DNA from 3 places in the Rothia koreensis genome. Region 3 is predicted to be linked to each of the others. Evidence: predicted binding sites of a transcription regulator. Region 3 holds the regulator's gene; each other region holds the start of a gene.
What was found. Region 3 encodes HrcA, which represses chaperone genes, less so after heat shock. Its sites were predicted from a motif close to TTNGCACTCGNNNNNNNCGAGTGCNAA; they were not measured.
Positions count from the first base shown of each region.

Region 1: the regulator HrcA is predicted to act here: its motif matches at 3,784-3,810, upstream of groL (chaperonin GroEL).
Region 2: the regulator HrcA is predicted to act here: its motif matches at 4,863-4,889, upstream of groES (co-chaperone GroES).

Region 1 is NZ_CP197643.1:1,072,640-1,079,918, forward strand. It holds gene ACTSLZ_RS04640 (threonine/serine ThrE exporter family protein) at 1-1,809, shown strand, start outside; gene ACTSLZ_RS04645 (uracil-DNA glycosylase) at 1,828-2,508, opposite strand; gene ACTSLZ_RS04650 (DUF3263 domain-containing protein) at 2,558-2,770, shown strand; gene ACTSLZ_RS04655 (LytR C-terminal domain-containing protein) at 2,877-3,605, shown strand; gene groL (chaperonin GroEL) at 3,996-5,633, shown strand; gene ACTSLZ_RS04665 (MFS transporter) at 5,864-7,081, shown strand; gene rlmC (23S rRNA (uracil(747)-C(5))-methyltransferase RlmC) at 7,144-7,279, shown strand, end outside.
Region 2 is NZ_CP197643.1:1,333,319-1,340,597, forward strand. It holds gene tsaB (tRNA (adenosine(37)-N6)-threonylcarbamoyltransferase complex dimerization subunit type 1 TsaB) at 1-471, shown strand, start outside; gene rimI (ribosomal protein S18-alanine N-acetyltransferase) at 468-1,025, shown strand; gene tsaD (tRNA (adenosine(37)-N6)-threonylcarbamoyltransferase complex transferase subunit TsaD) at 1,022-2,140, shown strand; gene ACTSLZ_RS05900 (glutamate--cysteine ligase) at 2,207-3,361, opposite strand; gene ACTSLZ_RS05905 (THUMP-like domain-containing protein) at 3,482-4,750, opposite strand; gene groES (co-chaperone GroES) at 4,984-5,280, shown strand; gene groL (chaperonin GroEL) at 5,333-6,922, shown strand.
Region 3 is NZ_CP197643.1:1,895,103-1,902,381, forward strand. It holds gene ACTSLZ_RS08430 (16S rRNA (uracil(1498)-N(3))-methyltransferase) at 1-422, opposite strand, end outside; gene dnaJ (molecular chaperone DnaJ) at 432-1,562, opposite strand; gene hrcA (heat-inducible transcriptional repressor HrcA) at 1,629-2,642, opposite strand; gene ACTSLZ_RS08445 (DUF3097 family protein) at 2,845-3,708, shown strand; gene ACTSLZ_RS08450 (DUF4870 domain-containing protein) at 3,850-4,266, shown strand; gene hemW (radical SAM family heme chaperone HemW) at 4,300-5,526, opposite strand; gene lepA (translation elongation factor 4) at 5,523-7,279, opposite strand, start outside.

The sequences.
Region 1 (7,279 bases), 820 kb from region 3:
CAGATCCGGGACGAACGGCTCGCGGAGATCCTCGGACGACCGGAGCACGGCGAGTCCGGGGCCGACCACAGCTCGGCATCGGCCGGCGGCCGAACGGGATCCACCGCGTACTCTGAGGAGAACCCCCAGCCCGAGACCGACATCAGCAGCTTGGGCGCCGCGACCCAGGGATCCGGGGTCCAGGACGCCGAGCGGATCGCCGCCACCAGGACCGCCCCGCAGGATGTCTTCCGCAATACCCAAGACCTGACCGGCAGTTATGCGGCGGGCATGCAGGCGGCACCCGCGGAACAACCGATAGCTCGTGCCAGCTATCCTTCCGCCGAGGCTCCGACCGCCCGGCCGTCTCAGCCCCGACGCGGCATCGGCTTGCGTCGGATGATGCGCTCCGAAAACTTGCCCACGGCCCCCATGAGGGTGGTCGAAAGACTCGCGAACTCGCCCTTCGCCAACCCTCGACGCCGCAAGGAGAATACCGAGGCCCGCAAAACGCTCAATTTCGCGTTGCGCATGGCGGAGACCATGTTCCACTTCGGCGCCGATTCCCGCGACGTCGAGACGGCCATCGTCGCGACGTGCGCGACCTACGGCGTCGAGGACGTCGACATCGACATCACCAACCAGTCGGTGATCATCAACTACATCTCCGAGTACGGAATCCACTCGGATGCGAATGAAGCGACGGACGAGAATGGCGGCGTCTTCAGCCACACCGTGGTTCGTGTGGTCCGGTCCTGGTCCGACAATTACGCCGGGCTGACCGAGACCCACCGCCTGGTCAAGACGATCACCAACGGTGAACTGTCCCGGTCCGAGGCGGAAGCGCGGCTCAACCGTATCCTGTCCAAGCCCAAGCCTTATCCGCGCTGGCTGGTGAGCCTCTGCAACTCTCTCGCGGCCGCGGTCCTGACGATCGGTATCGGCGGCACCTGGCCTGGCGCCATCGTCTCCTTCGTGACGTTCGCGCTCGTCCAGGTGATTGCTGGGAAACTGGCTTCGTGGAGGATTCCTTCCTTCTTCACCATGGCCGCGTGTTCCGCCGTGGTCACGCTCATCGCGATGGCGCTGTGGGCCATCGGTGCCCCCATTTCGCCACCACACATTGTCGCGTCCGGGCTGATTATGCTCCTGCCCACGCTGACCCTGGTCTCGACCATTCAGGACGCGATCAACGGGTTCCCCGTGACCTCGGCCGGGAGGCTGGTCGCCACGGGGTTGTCGTTCCTCGGGCTGATCGTCGGCATCGCGATCGCCATCTCGATCACCAGCTATGCCGGATTCGAGGAGATCAAGGTGGACAGCGTGATCTTCTCCGGAGCGCAACCGTTGGTGAATATCATCTTCATGCTCATTGCTACCGCTCTGATCGCCGTGACGGTCCAGGTGAAACCCGAACATATTCTCTACGGGGTATTCAGCGCTTTCTGTGGCCTGATGGTTTACCACCTGTTCGGTTGGCTCGGTGCGGGCGGACGCATGATCTCGATGCTCGGCGCGATCGGCGTGGGCTCCGCGTCCGCGCTCATTGCACAGCGTCGGGTCATCCCGCAGGTCGTCATCGCCGTTCCCGGGCTGACGTTCTTGCTCCCCGGACTGACCATTTTCCGTGGGATGTACACGCTGACGGTCAATATCGACCCGGTCACCGGGATCATCCCCATGCTCAACGCCGGGGCGATCATCATGTCCATGGCCGCGGCAGTCGTCCTCGGCAATTATCTGATGCGTCCACTGATGAGCAAGGATCCGCAAGTCAGGCGAAGGCTTGTCCGTAGGAGGAGACAACAGCCGGAGCCGCTGGGCAACTGAAGCCGGCGTCGTCGAGAGTTACTGGATGCGCCAATCGACCGGTTCGAGCCCCAGGGACTCCAGATGCTGGTTGGCCGTGCTGAAGGGCCGCGATCCGAAGAAACCTCTGGATGCGGACAGGGGAGAAGGGTGCACGGACTCGATCTTCGGTACGTCCGGACCCAGTTGGGCACCCGCGTTCCGGGCGTCCCTGCCCCACAGGATCGCGACGAGAGGCTTGTGGCGTGCGCCCAGAGCTTGGATGGCGGCGTCGGTGACGGATTCCCATCCCTGGTTCCTGTGGGAACCGGCCTCGCCCTCGCGCACCGAAAGGCACCGGTTGAGGAGCATGACTCCCTGGCGCGACCACGCGGTCAGGTCCCCGTGCCGGGCGGGTGGGATTCCGAGGTCCGCTTCCAGCTCCTTGTAGATATTTCCCAAGGAGCGGGGCAACGGACGCACGTGGGGCTGGACGGAGAAGGAGAGCCCCATCGCATGACCCGGTGTCGGGTACGGATCCTGACCGATGATGAGGACCTTGACCGAATCCATGGGCTCCTGGAAAGCGCGGAACACCTGGCCGGCAGCCGGAAAGGTGCGGTGCCCCGCGGAATGCTCGGCCCGCAGGAAATCGCCCATGCGTCGAATCGTCGGCTCGACGGGTTCGAGGGCCTCGGCCCAGTCACAGGCCATGATCTCGGACAGCGGCTGAGCGCCCACAGTTGCTCCCTGGTTCGTGTACGACGACGGTGGTCCCTAGACTATCCTCGTGGAGTCCCTGACCGAAGCCGAGCGCGCCATCCTTGAGATGGAGAAGAGAACCTGGAGGTATCCGGGCGCCAAGGAGCGTGCCGTGCGCCGGGAACTCGACATGCCGGCGACCGAATACTACATGCGCCTCAACCGCCTGATCGACGATGTGCGCGCCATTCGGGAGGAGCCGGCGCTGACCCGGAGACTCAGGCAACGGCGGGATCTCTGACGATCTTCGTTGCACGTGCAGAATTTGACCAGCCGGGCCGGATATTGTGGATGCTTGACCGATGCGCGGCCGAGCGTACGCAACCCCGAAAACGACGAGGACACTGATGGCCGAGTACGAACACGATGAATTCGACGACGTCCCCGCGGACTCGCCACGGCGCGGCGCATACCGCGGCGAGGTGCCCGAGAAAACTCGCGGCTACAAGCATCTCGCGGCCCTGATCGTCGCCGGCGTCTGCGCGCTCGTTCTGGGCGGCGTGTTCTTCCTGCTCTCCCCGAAACTTGCCTCGCCCGAGTCGGCGAGCGCCACGAAGTCGTCCTCGAGCAGTCACTCTTCCTCGGACTCTTCATCCTCGAAGGGCGGGGAAAACGCGGATTCGTCCGAGACCGAACCCGATTCTTCGACGTCGCTCGCGGTGTACAACCAAGGCGCGGCGGAAGGCACGGCGACCAATGCCGCGTCGACCCTGACCGACGCCGGTTGGAAGGTCTCCGATGTCAGCAACTGGGACGGCCCCTCCCAGGAGGCCACCGTGGTCTTCTTCACCGACGGCCATGAGGACCAGGCCAAAGCGGTAGCCGACAAGCTGGACATCGACAACGTCAAACCGGCTACCGACTCCGGCTACGACGTCGTGGTCGTTCTCTCAGATGACGGCGGAACCTCCGCGGAATCCGGCCAGGGCGGCGAGAACGCCGACCAGGGGGCCGGAAGCGCGGGACAGGACGCCGGAGGATTGGGCCAGGATTCCGGAGGACTGGGCCAGGACTCCGGGACAGCGGGCCAAGACGGCAGCGGTATCGGTCAGGACTCCGGGATTCCGGGCCAGTAGTAGATCGTCACGGTTCGGCACCTCGTGGCCGCTTGCGTTCCTGCTATCGGCACGACGCATCGGAGGGACGGCGAGCGGTGCTTGCGGCGGCCGATCCTACGGATGTGCTGTGAGCGAAGAGCCGTTGCCGTCTGTGGAGAACGTTTGCACTCTCCGTCGCCGAGTGCCAAGATTGGACTTAGCACTCATCCACCTCGACTGCTAAACACGTCGCTTGGGCCGGCCGATTGTCGGCCGGGCGGCAGGCGTCGCGGATCGATGGGCAAAGACACAGTCACCACGGTGAGGTGTGGGAGCAGGTCGCCCAGAGCGTGGTCTGGTCACCAGCCGTCCGTCGCGGGCACCGTGGCTGATGTATCCGTCTACCGTCCAGGAGGGACGTAAGCCACCATGGCAAAACTGATTGCTTTTGATGAAGAGGCACGGCGCGGACTCGAGAAGGGCCTGAACACCCTTGCCGACGCGGTCAAGGTCACGCTTGGGCCCCGCGGTCGCAACGTTGTGCTGGAGAAAAAGTGGGGTGCCCCCACGATCACCAACGACGGCGTTTCCATCGCACGTGAGATCGAGCTGGAAGATGCGTACGAGAAGATCGGCGCCGAGCTCGTCAAGGAAGTCGCCAAGAAGACCGACGACATCGCGGGTGACGGCACGACCACCGCGACCGTCCTGGCCCAGGCCCTGGTCCGCGAGGGCCTCCGCAACGTTGCGGCAGGCGCGGATCCGCTGTCTCTCAAGCGCGGCATCGAAAAGGCCGTCGAGGCCGTGACCAAGGAATTGCTCTCCTCCGCCAAGGAGATCGAGACCGAGGAAGAGATCGCGGCCACCGCTTCGATCTCGGCCGGTGACCCCGAGATCGGCAAGCTCATCGCGCAGGCGATGGAGAAGGTCGGCAAGGAAGGCGTCATCACTGTCGAGGAGTCGAACACCTTCGGGCTCGACCTCGAGCTGACCGAAGGTATGCGCTTCGACAAGGGCTTCCTCTCCGGTTACTTCGTGACCGACGCCGACCGCCAGGAAGCGGTCCTCGAGGATCCCTACATCCTCATCGTCAACTCCAAGATCTCCAACGTGAAGGACCTGGTCCCCGTGCTGGAGAAGGTCATGCAGTCCGGCAAGCCGCTGCTGATCATTGCCGAGGACGTCGAGGGCGAGGCCCTGGCACTCCTGGTCCTGAACAAGATGCGCGGCTCCATCAAGTCCGCGGCCGTCAAGGCACCGGGCTTCGGCGACCGTCGCAAGGCTCAGCTGGCCGATATCGCCGTCCTGACCGGCGGCCAGGTCATCACCGAAGAGGTTGGTCTCTCCCTCGAGACCGCAACCCTCGACCTGCTGGGCCAGGCCCGCAAGGTGGTCGTGACCAAGGACGAGACCACGATCGTCGATGGCGCGGGTTCCGCCGAGGAGATCGAGGGCCGTGTGGCCCAGATCCGCGCCGAGATCGCCAACACCGATTCGGACTACGACCGTGAGAAGCTGCAGGAGCGCCTGGCGAAGCTTGCCGGCGGTGTGGCCGTGCTCAAGGCTGGTGCCGCGACCGAGGTCGAGCTCAAGGAGCGCAAGCACCGCATCGAGGATGCAGTCCGCAACGCCAAGGCGGCAGTGGAAGAAGGCATCGTCTCCGGCGGCGGCGTGGCACTCATCCAGGCCGGTGTTCGTGCTTTCGATTCCCTCAGCCTTGAAGGGGACGAAGCTACTGGCGCGAACATCGTCAAGGTGGCCGTGGACGCTCCGCTCAAGCAGATCGCAACGAACGCCGGCCTCGAGCCCGGAGTCGTGGCGGACAAGGTTCGTGGACTCGAGCAGGGCTACGGCCTGAACGCTGCAACCGGGGACTACGAGGACCTCATGACCGCGGGCATCAACGACCCGGTCAAGGTGACCCGCTCGGCACTGCAGAACGCTGCATCCATTGCCGGACTGTTCCTGACCACCGAGGCCGTCGTCGCCGACAAGCCCGAGAAGAACGCCGGCGGTGCCGGTGCCGAGGGCATGGACGGAATGGGCGGCATGGGCGGCATGATGTAGTCATCGGCCCTCCGGGCACATGCCCGGCAGCCTCCGAAGCCCCGCACGAGTTCGACTCGTGCGGGGCCTTTCTGTTGCATTCCGGGCCTACCGGGGCGTGAGAATGACGTCGATGCGTCATGTTCGGCCGGTCGGAGTAAGGTGGGCAACCGGAAAAAATCCTTCGAGGAGTTGGGACGACGGGTGGGGAACACGAAGAGCAAGGCCTGGTTGTGGGCGCTGGTGCCTTCATGTTCTTCTCCCAAACGGGCCTCAACATCGCCAGGCCGCAGATGAGCTACAAGCTCATAGCCCTCGGCGCGCCACCATTCACGATTGGTCTGGTGACCTCTGCTTACGCGATTGTCCCCGTATTTGCCGCGATCGCCATGGGACGGCTGGCCCAGAGGATCAAAAGATTGAGGCTCCTTGTGCTCGGGGGCGGACTCCTCATCGCGGTAGGCACCGCGATGCTCGCCGTCGTCGATGGCGTGGGAACCATCGCGTGCGCCAGTCTCGTCTTCGGCATGGGGCACCTCGTCTCCCAAATCGGCTCACAGTCAGCGGTCTCCAGGTACGCGTCCGACCCCGGCCTGGACCAGGGATTCGGCTGGACTACCGCGGGGCTGTCTGCCGGTCAGCTCGTCGGGCCGCTGATCGGTGGCTGGGTTCTGGGGCTCCACGCCGACCCGAGCGAAGCACAGAGGCTCAATGACATTGCGATCGCCTCGTGGATCGGTGCCGGGTGCGCCCTGGTCTCGATTGTTTTCATGCTCCTTCCCGTGGTGAAGACCACCTCGCGGGCCCAGACCGGGGCCTCGCCGTCACAGGCTGCCGACACAGGGGACGCCCCGGAGACAACGGAGCCCGCCTCGAAGGCCACCACCACGAGGATCCTGCGGACACCCGGAGTCGCCTCACACATCCTGGCGTCCTTGGCCATGCTCTCGATCATGGACATCCTGACCTCCTTCCTTCCGCTCGTCGGCGAACAGCACGGCGTCGCTCCCGTCTGGGTCGGTATCCTCCTGGCCGCCCGCAGCCTGGCCTCGATCGTGTCCCGATCGATGATCTCCGTCCTGTCCGCCCGGTGGAACAGGACACAACTGGTGCTGGTTTCCCTCGTGCTGGGTTCCCTCACGGTCGCCGCCGTACCACCCGTCATGTCCGTGATTCCCGCGGCCCTCGTGCTGCTCCTGATCGGGGGCTTCTTCATCGGACTCGCACAGCCTCTGACGATGACGATGATCATCAAATCCGTTCCGACCACATGGAGATCTCCTGCGCTCGCGGTTCGCCTGACCGGCAACAGGGTGGGGCAGGTCCTCATCCCGCTGGTGGCCGGCGCCGTCGTCGCGCCCGTGGGACCCGCCGGAGCCATCTGGCTGACCTGCGCACTGCTCCTGGGGTCGGCAGGGGAGAAAGCGCTCCGGTATTCGCGACAAGGAGCCACGAGTGCCGACCTCTGACCCGGAGCCGACCTCTGACCCGGAGCCGGGGACTCGGTTTCGCGGGATACCATGGGGTCACCATGCAATGCGATGATTTCGACGCCGGCGCCTGCCGGTCCTGTTCCCTGATGGGGGTCCCGTACCGCACCCAACTTCAGGACAAACAGAATCACGTCGAGACATTGTTGGCCGAATTCGAGGGAGTCGATTGGCCAG
Region 2 (7,279 bases), 560 kb from region 3:
CGCGCGGGCATCATGACGGCCAGAGCCATGGGGTGGGCCTGGAAAGTCCCCGTGCGCGGTGTCGTCAGCCTGGACGCCGTGGCCGAGGGCAGTCTTCACGACGCCGCTTCCGCCGGGCACACCGTCTTCGGCGTCGCGACCGACGCGCGGCGTCGCGAGGTTTACAGCGCCGTCTATCACCTGGCCGACGACGCGACCGGCGCCACGGGGTATACGAGGGCTCACGGACCCGTCGTCGGACCTGCCGGGGACTTGGAGCCCCAGATCCCCATGGCCGGTCGCGGTGCCGAGCTCTACGCCGACGTCCTCACCCCCGTGTCCGGACACGACCAGGACGAACCCTTGGCGGAACTTCTGGTCGCCTCCGCGCTGCGCACGGGACTGGACGCGACCCTGGAATCGACATCGCCCCTCTACCTGAGGGAATCCGATGCCCGTGTGCCCGCCGACAGGAAGAAGGCCACCAGATGACCCGGCCCAGCATCGGCCCGCGGCCCACTCCTTCCGTCTCTGATGCCGAAGTCCCGGTCGAGTCCGAGACGCTTCCGGCCGGATACTCCGCTCGCACCGCCGAACTGGACGATCTCGAGGCCGTTCACGAACTCGAATCAGCGCTGTTCCCCGAGGACGCGTGGCCCATCGACATGTTCCTCGCGGAGATCTCCCACCCCGCGCGTCGCTACACCGTGGTCGAAGCAGGCGGAGAGCTCATCGCCTACTCGGGAATGATGGCCGTTGCGGACACGGGGGACGTGCAAACCATTGCCGTTCGACCCGGCCACGAAGGGCGTGGGATCGGCCGATGGCTCATGAACAGAATGCATGAGCAGGCACGGGCCATGGGAGCCGAGACCATGATGCTGGAGGTCCGCGCCGACAACCCCAGGGCCCAAGGGCTGTACACGGTCCTGGGCTACGAACCGATACACGAACGCCGGGGCTACTATCAGGGCGGCGTGGACGCCGTCATCATGAGCCTCGATCTGAGAGCCGGCGCAGACCGCACGGAGGGATCCAACCGTTGACCACCACATCCGCACCGCGCGAACCGATCGTCCTCGGGATCGAGTCATCGTGCGACGAAACAGGTATCGGGATCGTGGCGGGCCGACGACTCCTGACGAACACTGTCTCCACGTCAATGGACGAGCACGCGCGATTCGGAGGCGTGATCCCGGAAATCGCGTCCCGCGCTCACCTGGAGGCCATGATCCCGGCACTGGACGCGGCCCTCGATGAAGCGGGTGTCGGCATGGACGAGGTGGACGCCATCGCCGTGACCAGCGGGCCCGGATTGTCCGGCGCCCTGATGGTAGGAGTCAGCGCCGCCAAGGCGCTCGCGGTCGCCACCGGCAAGCCCCTCTACGCCGTCAACCATCTCGTCGCCCACGTCGGAGTAGGTCTCCTCGAGGACAGCGCGAGTGCTGCCGAAGACACCGAGAGCGAGGCCTCCCTGCTCTCGGGGCTCGGGGCCCTTCTGGTCTCGGGCGGGCACACGGAGATACTCAAGGTCTCGGATATTTCAGGCGATGTGACGCTGCTGGGATCCACGCTCGACGACGCCGCGGGCGAAGCCTATGACAAGGTCGCCCGAGTCCTGGGGCTGTCCTATCCCGGCGGACCCGCGATCGATCGAGCCGCCGCATCGGGGGACCCCCGGGCCTTCACCTTTCCACGAGGGCTGACGGCCGCCAAGTACATGGGAACGGTCCAGGACCCCGGGGGTCACCGTTACGACTTCTCCTTCTCCGGCCTGAAAACCGCCGTCGCCCGCGTCGTCGAGGGCCTCGAGGCACATGACGAGCCCGTGCCCGTCGCGGACATCGCGGCTTCGTTCCAAGAGGCCGTGGCCGACGTCGTCACGTCCAAAGCCATGCTCGCTTGCACCGAAAACGGCATCGATACCTTGTTGCTCGGTGGTGGGGTCGCCGCGAATTCGAGGCTGAGGCAGCTCGTCTCCGAGCGGTGTTCGGAGCACGGAATCCGGCTTGTCGTACCGAAGCTTTCTCTGTGCACCGACAACGGCGCGATGGTCGCGGCGTTGGGAGCACGACTCGTGCAGTCGGGTGTGGCACCCAGCGGACTCGACTTCACCGCGGATCCGTCGCTGCCAGTCACCACGGTGTCCATCGGGTCCTGACCGGGAGAAGAGCGCCCGGAACAGGATCTGCGATCCGATCCGGCCCGGTCGGACAGATTGATCGGGCTAGGAATCCCGGTATCCGTACCGCGTCAGATCGACCGTGTCACGGACCACTGCCCTGAGATCGTGGTCGTTCTCCTCGAAGACACGGCGCTGGCGCTCGTACCCCGGTCCGCGTTCGATCATCCGGTGCACACCGGCCAGCTCCGCGGCGCAGTCGAGGTCCTGGGCAATGGGCTCGAGCCTGGTCACGAGGTCGGTGCAATGCTCACGGAGGGGCAGGACCGTTCCGGCGGCGTCGGCGATCACGGTGGCGTCCAGTCCGTACCGTGAAGCCCTCCACTTGTTCTCCTCCGAGAGCCACCGGGGCATGAGCTCCACGTGACCGCCGTCCTCCACGGTGCGGGAGACTTCCTCGACGATGCACTGGGTCAGGGCAGTCATCGCCCCGATTTCCTCCGTGGTCGCCAGCCCGTCGCAAATTCTCATCTCGACTGTTCCGTACCGGGCCACGGGACGGACGTCCCACCGGTTCTCCGATTCCTCGGCAATAATTCCTGCACCGATCGACCGGTCGATGTAGTCCTCGTACTCGGACCATTTCTCGAACGGGTACGGAATTCCGCAGGTCGGGATCTGCTGGAAAACCATGGCCCTCTGCGAGGCATAGCCGGTATCCACGCCCATCCAGTACGGAGAGCTGGCCGACAGCGCCAGGAGATGGGGATAGTAGTTGACGAGCTGGTTCACCGCGGGGAGAGCTTTGTCGCGGGAGTCGATGCCCACGTGCACGTGGGTTCCGTAGACCAACATCTGCCTGCCCCAGTACTGGGTGCGCTCGAGGACCTTCTGGTACCGGTCCTTCTCCGAAACCGGCTGCTCGCTCCATTGGGCATACGGATGCGTCCCCGCCGAGTAGAGGTCGACTCCCAGGGGATCCGCTTCCGCGCGGAGTGCATCGGCCAGCCGAGTGAGCTGGTCCATCGCATCGGCGACCGTGGGGCACACGCCCGTGACCGCCTCGACGGTATTGGACAGGTACTCCCGCGTGATCTGCGGCGCGAGGCCCTCGGGATCAATGAATTCCGGGTGGGAGGACTCCAGGGCCCGGATGAGCTCGGCGGCTGCCGGAAGGAGATCGCCCGATTCCCTGTCGGCGAGGGCAATTTCCCATTCGACGCCGAGGCTCGACTGACCGGAGCTGGAAAAAGTGATCATGGTGGTCCTCCCGTGTCGGGGTCAATTCATCTTAGCGGGGAGGGCGGCGAACGGTGCAGCGTATATCGCCCGGACGACACGCGGCTTCACGCGGAATCCAAGGCCTGCCCCGGCGCGGTGTCACGGGTGCGCGCGGCGAACCACGAAGGCCGCTCGGTGCTCCGAGTCGGGGGACTCCCACCGAGTGAGGATGAGCGTCGCGTGGTGATTGCCGGCCGGCTTCTTCTTTTTCGAAGAGTTCCCGGCGAGCAACTGACGTCGCAACGTTTCCGGGACGACGTCGACCCCTCGCTTCTTGATGGTCAGACCCGTGATTCCGTTCTCCCGGACCCAGGTTCTGAGCGCTTTCGTGCCCATCGGCAGAATTTCGTCGACGACCCAGCAGGTGGCTCCGGCCAGGTCTTCGCACCGGTCAGAAGCAAAATAGGCGATCCGGGGGTCGAGGAGGTGACCTCCGACCTGGGACACCAGCTGGTCAACGAGGCCGGCCCGAATGACCGCGCCGTCGGGCTCGTAGAGGAAATCAGCCGGGGGACCGACGGGAGGAGCCTCCCCGGCGTCCTGCCCGAATCCGGAATCCGACGTGTACTGGGCCAGGACGTCCGGTTCCAGCGGATCCGCGCCGAGCAGGGTCGCGGAACGCTTGACACCAGGGCGGGCGAGCGCGTTGAACCACAGAACGACCTCGACGACGTCGCCCCCACAACTGACCCACTCGGCCTCGGCATTCTCGGGAATCTCGGACCGATCCATCCCGGGGCCCATTTTGACGCCCATGGGCATTCCCGTCTCGGCCCAGCGACGTATCACGGAGAAGGGAGGCGCGAAGGCCTCCGGATCGAACAGGCGGGAAACCTGGCCGTCCGTGGTGTCCCGACGCGCGGGATCGAGCCACAGCGAACGGATCGCCGTGCCGTCCTGGGTGCGGAGCGACGCGGGATCGAGCTCGGTCACGTCACCCACGCGAACCTCCGACTCATGGTGGACGGAAAGGTTGTGCCGGGCCATCGACGCGGTATCGGGATCGATGTCGTAGGACATCACCGGGAGACCTTCGCTGAGAAAGGCTGCCGAGTCCGCCCCGATGCCGCAGCCCAGGTCGGCGACCGGCCCGGCGTCGGCGTCCCGAAACCTTCGGGCGTGCCACAGCGAGACGGCACGGCGCGTGGCCTGTTCCAACCCGGAACGGGTGAACAGCATGCGCTGGGCGTCCTCCCCGAACTTGGACCGGGCCTGCACCCGGAGTTTGGCCTGGGTCAGCATGTCGGAGGTCTGCTCCGGAGTGAAGCCTCGTTTGCGGAGGGAGCTCGAGAGGGCCAGTGCGTCGCTTTCGCGGTATTCCATCCGGTCCAGGGCGGAGAGCTGATCGGGGGTGAATGAATGCGTCACGCGACCACTGTATCGGCCGTCAGCGCCACCCCGGTCGGCGTCATCCTTACCGCTGAGGGCGAAACCTGGCACTCGTCTTGACCCTCTGCTAACCCTCCGAATAGAGTCATGTTTAGCACTCTGGCAGTCAGGGTGCTAAATGGGCCTGGCGCTCAATCGGCACCGCGACGACGGTTGGCACGCCCTTCACGGCTCACGCCAAGAATTGATCCATCCAAGGAAGAAGGTCACTCATGTCCGTCTCCATCAAGCCTCTCGAGGACCGTATCGTCGTTCAGCCCATGGAGGCTGAGCAGACCACCGCATCCGGCCTGGTCATCCCGGACACCGCCAAGGAAAAGCCCCAGGAGGGCAAGGTCGTGGCGGTTGGCCCCGGTCGTGTCGATGACAAGGGCAACCGCGTCCCCGTCGACGTCCAGGAAGGCGACGTCGTCATCTACTCCAAGTACGGCGGAACCGAGGTCAAGTACTCGGGCGAAGAATTCCTCGTGCTCTCGGCACGTGACGTGCTGGCCGTCGTCGAGAAGTAAGACTTCGGCGAACCCGCACTTTTCTAGACCTGTGTAAGGAGTCATGTAGTTCATGGCAAAACAGTTGGAATTCGACGACGCAGCCCGCAAGGCCCTCATGGCCGGCGTGGACAAGCTCGCCAACACGGTCAAGGTGACTCTCGGACCCCGCGGTCGCAACGTCGTTCTGGACAAGCAGTGGGGCGCTCCCACGATCACCAACGACGGCGTCACGATCGCCCGCGAAGTCGAGCTTGACGATCCGTACGAGAACCTCGGCGCGCAGCTGGCCAAGGAAGTCGCCACCAAGACCAACGACGTGGCAGGTGACGGCACGACGACTGCTACCGTTCTCGCTCAGGCCTTCGTCAACGAGGGCCTGCGCAACGTGGCCGCCGGTGCGGCACCGAGCGAAATCCGCGCGGGCATCGAGGCGGCCGTCAAGGCCGTGTCCGAGCGTCTGCTCGAGAACGCCCGCGAGGTCGAGGGCGCCGAGGTCGCGCACGTTGCTGCTATTTCGGCCCAGTCCGAGCAGATCGGCGAGCTCCTTGCGGAAGCATTCGAGAAGGTCGGCAAGGACGGCGTCATCACCATCGAGGACGGCTCCTCGACCGAGATCGAGCTGTCCGTGACCGAAGGCATGCAGTTCGACAAGGGCTACCTGTCGCCGTCGTTCGTGACCGATGCCGAACGGCAGGAAGCTGTCCTCGAGGACTCGGCCATCCTGATCTATCAGGGCAAGATTTCGGCCATCGCCGACCTCATGCCCCTGTTGGAAAAGGTTGTTCAGGCGAAGAAGCCGCTGACCATCATCGCCGAGGACGTCGACGGCGAGGCCCTGTCCACCCTGGTGGTCAACAAGCTCCGCGGAAACCTGAACGTGGTGGCCCTCAAGGCACCCGGCTTCGGCGACCGTCGCAAGGCCATCATGCAGGACCTGGCGGTCCTGACGGGCGGAGAGGTCATCACGAGCGAGCTGGGAATCACCCTGGATTCCGTGACCCTCGAGCAGCTCGGGCAGGCCCGCCGCGTCACGGTGACCAAGGACAACACGACCATCGTGGACGGCAACGGCTCCGCCGATGACGTCGCCGAGCGCGTGGCACAGATCCGCTCCGAGATCGAGCGCGTGGATTCCGAATGGGATCGCGAAAAGCTCAAGGAGCGCCTGGCCAAGCTGTCCGGCGGCGTATCCGTGATCAAGGTCGGAGCTGCGACCGAGGTCGAGGCCAAGGAGCGCAAGCACCGTATCGAGGACGCCGTGTCCTCGACCCGGGCCGCGCTCGAAGAAGGCATCGTCGCCGGTGGCGGATCTGCCCTGGTCCACGCGGCCAAGGCGCTCGATTCGGACCTGGGGCTCCAGACCGAGGGCGCGCGGACGGCGGTCGACATCGTTCGACGCTCCCTCGTGCAGCCCTTGCGCTGGATTGCCGACAATGCCGGGGAGGACGGCTACGTGGTCGCGTCTCGCGTCCAGAGCCTCGACGCCGGCCAGGGGTACAACGCCGTGACCGGAGAGTACGAGGACCTGATCAAGGCCGGCGTCATCGACCCGGTCAAGGTCACTCGTTCCGCGCTCGAGAACGCGGCGTCCATCGCTTCGATGGTCCTGACCACGGAAACTCTGGTTGTCGACAAGCCGGAGGAAGAGGAAGAGGCCTGATTTCGGGTCCTCACCCCAACGCCCCCGTGCTCTCTGTGAGAGCGCGGGGGCGTTCCTGTGTGTGAGGGGTCATGCCACGATTTAGTTGCAATGCAATGTATCGTCTCTTCTGGCCATCTCGCGATGGCGAAATGCTCGGGTTCGTCGCCGCGTGGCGCGTGCCGCGCGGCGCGTGACGCGGGTCGTTGGCCGACGCTGGAGTCCACCCTGAGGGCGGACGTTCCGGCGTCGGACGGTGGCACGTGACACGTTCTCGGGTCTCCTCGAGGGACCCGAGTGGCGAGCCTGAGCACGGGTACAAAATTTTGCGCGCCAGACGAATAGGATGAAAACTCGTGTCTGCCCGCGGGTCGCTCG
Region 3 (7,279 bases):
GCGGCGGCCTTCGTGGTCTTGGCCCATTTCGCGTGTGCCTTGGCGGCGCGGTCCTGTTTCCACCTCACGATGCTGCGGTCTGCCTGCCACGGGACAATGGCTCGGACGCCCAGCTCGGTCGCCATTTCCACGGCCATCAGATCCCGGTCGCCCTTGGCGAGGGCCTGTACGAGAATCACCGGACTCCGCGGGTCCCGTTCGGGTCCCTCCTCGACGGTGATCGCGAGTCCGTCCTGGAGGATCTCGCTCACGGTACCGACGATGCGCCGCCCCTCGCCGTCGACCAGGTCGAGGGCCTCGCCCGCCCCGAGTCGTTTGACCGTCTTGGCGTGATGGCCTTCGTCTCCCGTCAGCTCGAACCGGTCCCCCGGGGCCAAGGCCACGAGGGACTCGGGATCGATGTAGAAAACCGGATGCGTCACGGCGTGCCTCTAGTCCTGGAAGCGGTCGCGCAGGCGGGAGAAGAACCCCTGGCCGGTGTTCTGCAGAGTCTCGCCGACGGCGTCGTCCTCCCCACGCAACTCGGCCAGCCGCTTCAGAAGCTCGCGCTGTTCGTCGTTCAACTTCGACGGGGTCTCGACGTCGAAGTGCACCACGACGTTGCCGCGGCCGTTGCCGCGCAACTTGGTCACGCCCAGGTCGCGGAGCGTAGTGGTCTGGCCGGTCTGCGTACCGGGCTTGACCGTGACGTCCTGAGGGCCGTCGAAGGTCTCGAGGCTGATGGTCGTGCCGAGGGCGGCCGCGGTCATGGGCACCGTCATCGTGGCGTGGAGGTCGTCGCCCTCGCGGGTGAAGGTTTCGTCCGGGTTGACCCGCAGTTCGACGTAGAGGTCGCCATTCGGCCCGCCACCCGTTCCGGCCTCGCCTTGGCCTCCCAGACGGATGCGGGTGCCGGTCGCGACGCCCGCCGGAATCTTGAGGGTCAGGGGCTTGCGCTGGCGAACGCGTCCCTCGCCGTAGCACTCGGGGCAAGGATGCTTGATGACGGTTCCGAAACCGCGGCAGCTCGGGCATTCGGCGGTGGTGACCACGTTGCCCAGAATGGACTGGACCTGGCGCTGAATGTGCCCCTGGCCGTGGCAGACGTCGCAGGTCTCGGGCTCGGTCCCCTTCTCGGTTCCCTGGCCCTCGCACAGCGTGCACGTCACGGCGGTGTCCACCGTGACCTCCTTCTCGGTTCCGAACACGGCATCGCGGAGGCTGACCCGAACGTTGATCAGTGCGTCCTGACCCTGACGGACCCTGCTCTCCGGTCCCCGGGCGCCACCGGCGCCCTGGAAGAAGGTCTCGAAGATGTCCGAGAATCCGAATCCGCTGCCCGGGAATCCGCCGCCGAAGCCGGTATTGTTTCCGTTCTCGTTTCCGGTCGCGTCGTAGACGCGTCGCTTGTCCGGGTCGGAGAGAACGTCATGGGCGTGCGAGACCCGCTTGAATTCCTCAGCGGCCTCCGGCGAGGGGTTCACGTCCGGGTGGAGCGTTCTCGCCTTCTTGCGATACGCCTTTTTGATCTCTTCCGGGCTGGCGTCCCTGGAGACGCCGAGGGTCTGGTAGTGGTCGCTCACTGAACTTCCTTGATCTGCGGTGGGCACCGCGTGGGTTCCAATTCGTCAACGGCTGTGCGTGCCGATTTATTCGTGCAGGATGCGGGAGAGGTACCGCGCGACGGCCCTCACCGCGGACATTGTTCCCGGATAATCCATGCGAGTCGGTCCGACGACGCCCAATTTCGAGGCAAGTTGCGGCCCGTACCCGGTGGCCACCACCGACGCGTCCGACAATGGGCTTTCCGCGTTTTCCCTCCCGATCCTCACGGAGACGCCACGGGCGTCGTCGTCGATCTCGGAGAGCAACCGCAACATCACGACCTGTTCTTCCAGGACATCGAGGATCGGGGCGATGTTGCGATTGAAGTCCTCGGTGGATTCGGCCAGATAGGAGGTGCCTGCCATGAGCAGCCTTTCCTCCTGTTCGTTCCGACCCAGGATAGTCACCATTCCGGCCAGGATCGCGGCGGATTTCTGGTGCATCGGCTCACATCTGGTCACGGCCGGGACCAGTGCTTCCTCGAGTTCGCCGACGGGTTGGTCCAGGATGGCGTCGAGGAACTGCGCGCGCATGGTCTTGAGCGTTTCCTCAGTCAGGTCCTCCGGGACCTCGACCACACGCTGCCCGACTCCGCCACGAGTGGTGATCATCACGACGAGAACGAATTTCGGCGCCATGGTCACCAGCTCCAGGTGACGAACGCGGGCACCGGTCCTGGTCGGATACTGGACGAGAGCAACTTGGCGGGTCAGCTGCGACAACAGCCTGACCGTCTTCTCCATCATCTGGTCGACGTCGTCGGAGGAATCCAGGAAGCTCGAGATCGCACGACGTTCCGCCACGGACAGCGGTTTGACCGACGCGATCTGGTCGACGAATGCCCGGTATCCCTTGTCGGTGGGGATCCTCCCGGCACTCGCATGGGGCGCCATGATCATGCCCGCTTCTTCCAGGGCTGCCATGTCATTGCGAACGGTAGCGCTGGAGACGCCGAGCCGATGCCGATCGACTAATGCTTTGGAGCCGACGGGCTCCCGCGAATGGACGTAGTCCTCGACGATCGCGCTCAGGACGTCGAGCCGGCGCGGCTGATTCACGGTCTCTCTCCCTACTGGCTCGTCCTGGTCATGGTGGCGGAGGGCCATGTGCACTGGCACTCTCCGCGCTCGACTGCTAAGTCTACGCCGCGAAACCGCCGTCGGAAAACGCTTCCGGCGTGCTCAGCTCTCGGCGGAGCGACTATATTGGGTCGGTACCTATGTCCTCGATCCAGGACCGTCATCACACAAGGAGAAGCGCATGGACCGCTACGGATGGGGGCCCCAGGACCTCGGCAGCGCGGGGTTGAGCCACCGTCCCCCTGAGCCGCGGGATCTCGAGGTCAGGCAGGGAATGGTCATCGAAGAGGTCCAATCCGGCTGGGTGGGTGCGGCGGTGTCCCTGCAGTCCGTGGGCGGTCAGCGCGTCGTCGGCCTCGAGGACCGGCACGGCGCCGTACGGTCCTTTCCGCTCGGTGACGGGTTCCTGTATGAAGGCGAGCCGGTGCGTCTGGTGGTCCCGCGGCCGAAGAAGACGACGACGCCGGGGCGCACCCGGTCCGGTTCGGTGGCGGTGCCCGGGGCCAAAGCCCGTACGGCGCGGGCTTCCCGCATGCTGGTCGAGGGGCTCCACGACGCCGAGCTAATCGAGAAGGTCTGGGGAGACGATCTCAGGATCGAAGGCATCGTCGTCGAGCCCATGCACGGCCTGGACCACGTCGAAGAAATCATCGAAGAATTCGCGCCCTCCCCTCAAAGACGCCTCGGAATCCTGGCGGACCATCTGGTCGAGGGAAGCAAGGAGTCGCGGTTGGCCGACCAAGCCATGAAACTGGCCGGGGCCCAGGGGAATGTGCTGTTCGTGGGTCATCCCTACGTGGACGTGTGGGAATCGGTCAAGCCCAAGGCGGTGGGCCTGCGCGAGTGGCCGTCCGTGCCTCGCGGCGAAGACTGGAAGACCGGAATCCTGCGTCGCATCGGTTGGCCCCACGAGACACCTGCACAGCGGGCCAGAGCGTGGAAAAAGATCCTCGCGAGCGTGAACACCTACGCCGACCTCGATCCGGGGATCCTGGGGCCGGTCGAGCACATCATCGACTTCCTGACGGCGGCGCCCGAGCATTGAGGCGCCGAGGTCCCCTTGGCCCGGAAACGACTTCCGTGACATTGTTTGGGGGAATGCATCCCCTTTTGCGGCGACCAGCCGGTAATATTTGAGTGCGTGTCCCCGACACGCATGTATCTGCCCGAAAGACAAGGCGAGGTTTTGACGATCACTTCCACTGATAAGAAGCCACCGTTCGAGGGTGTGTCCGCGAACCCGGAGCCCCTGAGCGTCAAGGATGACCGCTCGATGGCCACGATGGCCCATTTCGGCGGGGTCATCGGGTGCATTCCGGCCGCCATCATCTACTCGACGTTGCGCACCCGCGGCCGTTTCACGGCCCAGGAAGCGCGCGAGGCACTGAACTTCACGTTGCTGCCGTCGGTGATCATCGTTGTCAGTGTCGGGCTGTCGGTCCTGCCCGGCATCGGCTGGATCTTCGGCCTGATCGCCGCGCTCGTCTGGGTCTACCTCGCCGTGTTCTCGCTCATTGCGGGCATCCGGGTCAACAGGGGGAACCCCTACCAGTACAAGTACAACACGCGCACCTTCGACTGGTTCTCGCACCGGAGGCGCTGACAGGCCGGTGCCCCGCCGGGGCACCGAGACCTTTCATGCAGTGAGCTCTCGGACCACGGCGTCGCCCAACAGACGGCCCTCGAGGGTGAGGCGAACGACGTCGTCATTGAGCGCCTGCGGGTCGATCAGACCCTGTTGCGCGAGCCAAGGCGTCCTGTCTCTGCCCTCAGCTCTCAACCGGTTCAGGGGCAGGCCGTCCCGAATCCTGGCAGCCAGCATGACGTCCTCCATGTAGCGCGTGTCCTCGTCGAGAATCTCTCGGGCCGCAGCCGGCGAGGACCGATCACGCAGACGTTGCGCGTACGGCACGGGATGCTTGACATTCCACCACCGGGTCCCGTTGACGTGGGAGTGTGCGCCCGGCCCGATACCCCACCAGTCCTGGTTGTGCCAGTACGCGAGGTTGTGGGCGGAACGTTTCTCCACGGACGCAGCCCAGTTCGAGACCTCGTACCAGCCGTAACCGGCCTCCTCGAACAGGCGGCTGGCCAACAGGTACATGTCGGCCTTCTGGTCGTCGTCGACCGGGGTGTGGACGCCGCGCGCTATCTGTGCTGCCAGCTTGGTCCCGGGCTCCACGATGAGTGAATAAGCGGAAATGTGATCCGGCCGGTAACTGATCGCCGCTTCGACCGACGTCTGCCATTCGTCGAGGGTCTCGCCCGGGGCACCGGAAATCAGATCCACGGAGACCTCGAGGCCGATCTCACGGGCCCAGCCGACGACCTTGGGCACGTTCGCCGGCTCGTGAGTCCGTTCCAGAACTTCGAGGACACGGGGAACGGCCGACTGCATCCCGAAGGAGACCCTGGTGAATCCCGCCTCCTTGAGCGCAACGAGATCCTCGCGCTCCACCGAGTCCGGGTTGGCTTCCGTGGTGACCTCGGCGCCCGATTCCAGTCCGAAGATTTCGATGGCCGTGCCCAGGATCCGCACCAGGTCGTCGGTGGGGATCCGTGTGGGCGTGCCTCCTCCGAAAAAGACCGAGTGCAGCGGCCGGGCTGGCAAGCCCGATTCCTTGAGCACCTTCTCGGCGAAGCGCAATTCCGCGAGGGCATCCCTCACATAGGTGAGGCGCCCGACGTCGTCGCCGAAGTCTTCCTTGGCGTACGTGTTGAAGTCGCAGTATCCGCAGCGCACGGAGCAGTAAGGCACATGGACGTACAGACTGAGGGACCGGCCGTCGGCTCCCTCCAGAACGGAGGCGGGCAACCGCCCGTCGCGGGGTGCGGGGTCTCCCGTGGGTTGGGCCGGGCTCACTTCTTCGCTTTGTCCTTGGTCTCCTCCGAGGAGCTCAGAGCGGCCACGAATGCTTCCTGCGGCACGTCGACCCGTCCGATCGTCTTCATTCGCTTCTTGCCCTCCTTCTGCTTCTCGAGGAGTTTGCGCTTGCGGGAGATGTCGCCGCCGTAGCACTTGGACAAGACGTCCTTGCGGATGGCCCGGATGTTCTCGCGTGCAATGATGCGCGATCCGATGGCCGCCTGGATCGGGACCTCAAATTGCTGCCGAGGAATGAGTTCCTTGAGCTTCGAGGCCATGGAGGTGCCGTAGGCGTACGCCTTGTCCCGGTGCGTGATCGCCGAGAAAGCGTCCACGCGTTCTCCCTGGAGGAGAATGTCGACTTTGACGAGGTCCGATTCCTGCTGCCCGTCGAGCTTCCAGTCCAGGGAGGCGTAGCCGCGAGTCTTGGACTTGAGCTGATCGAAGAAGTCGAACACGATCTCCGCCAACGGAAGCCGATACCGCAGTTCGACGCGTTCCTGCGAAAGATAGTCCATGCCGCCGATCTGACCGCGGCGGGACTGGCACAGTTCCATGATGGCTCCGACGAATTCGCTGGGGGCGATGATCGTGATGGCCACCATGGGTTCCGCGATGGTTTCGAGTTTGCCTTCGGGGAATTCGCTGGGGCTGGTGACCCGCATGGACGAACCGTCCTCCGCGACAACGTCGTAAATGACGTTCGGGGCGGTAGAGATGAGGTCGAGGTTGAATTCCCTCTCCAGCCGCTCGCGCACGATCTCCAGGTGGAGCAGGCCCAGAAAACCGCAACGGAACCCGAATCCGAGCGCACCGGAGGTCTCGGGCTCGTACATGAGGGCGGCATCGTTGAGCTTGAGCTTGTCCAAAGCATCACGCAGCACGGGATAATCGGACCCATCGATCGGGAACAGCCCCGAGAACACCATGGGTTTGGGGTCCTCGTAGCCACCGAGCGGCTCATCGGCCGGCTTCTTCCCGTCCGTGACGGTGTCCCCGACTCGGGACTGCCGGACGTCCTTCACACCCGTGATCAGATACCCGACCTCCCCCACACCGAGGCCGTCGGTGGCCTTCGGCTCGGGAGATATCACGCCGATCTCCAGAAGTTCGTGCTCGGCACCCGTGGACATCATGGCGATCCGTTGCCTCGGATTCAGCTTGCCGTCGACCACGCGGACGTAAGTCACCACACCGCGGTAGGAGTCGTACACGGAATCGAAGATCATCGCTCGGGCCGGTGCGTCCGCGTCGCCTTCGGGGGCAGGAATCTCCCGAACGATTCGGTCCAGGAGTTCCTCCACGCCTTCACCGGTCTTGCCCGAGACCCTCAGGACGTCCTCGGGCTCGCCGCCGATCAGGTTGGCGATTTCCTCGGCGTACTTGTCCGGCTGGGCCGCGGGCAGATCGATCTTGTTCAGCACGGGGATGATGACCAGATCACTCTCCATGGCCAGATACAGGTTGGCCAACGTCTGGGCCTCGATTCCCTGTGCAGCGTCCACGAGAAGGAGCGCGCCTTCGCACGCGTCGAGGGAACGGGATACCTCGTAGGTGAAGTCCACGTGGCCCGGCGTGTCGATCATGTTCAACGCGTAGGAGGTCCCGTCGACCTCCCAGGGCATGCGCACGGCCTGAGACTTGATGGTGATGCCGCGTTCGCGCTCGATGTCCATGCGGTCCAGGTACTGCGCCTTCATCTCCCGCGGGGTCAGGACACCGGTGGCTTGGAGCATCCTGTCGGCGAGGG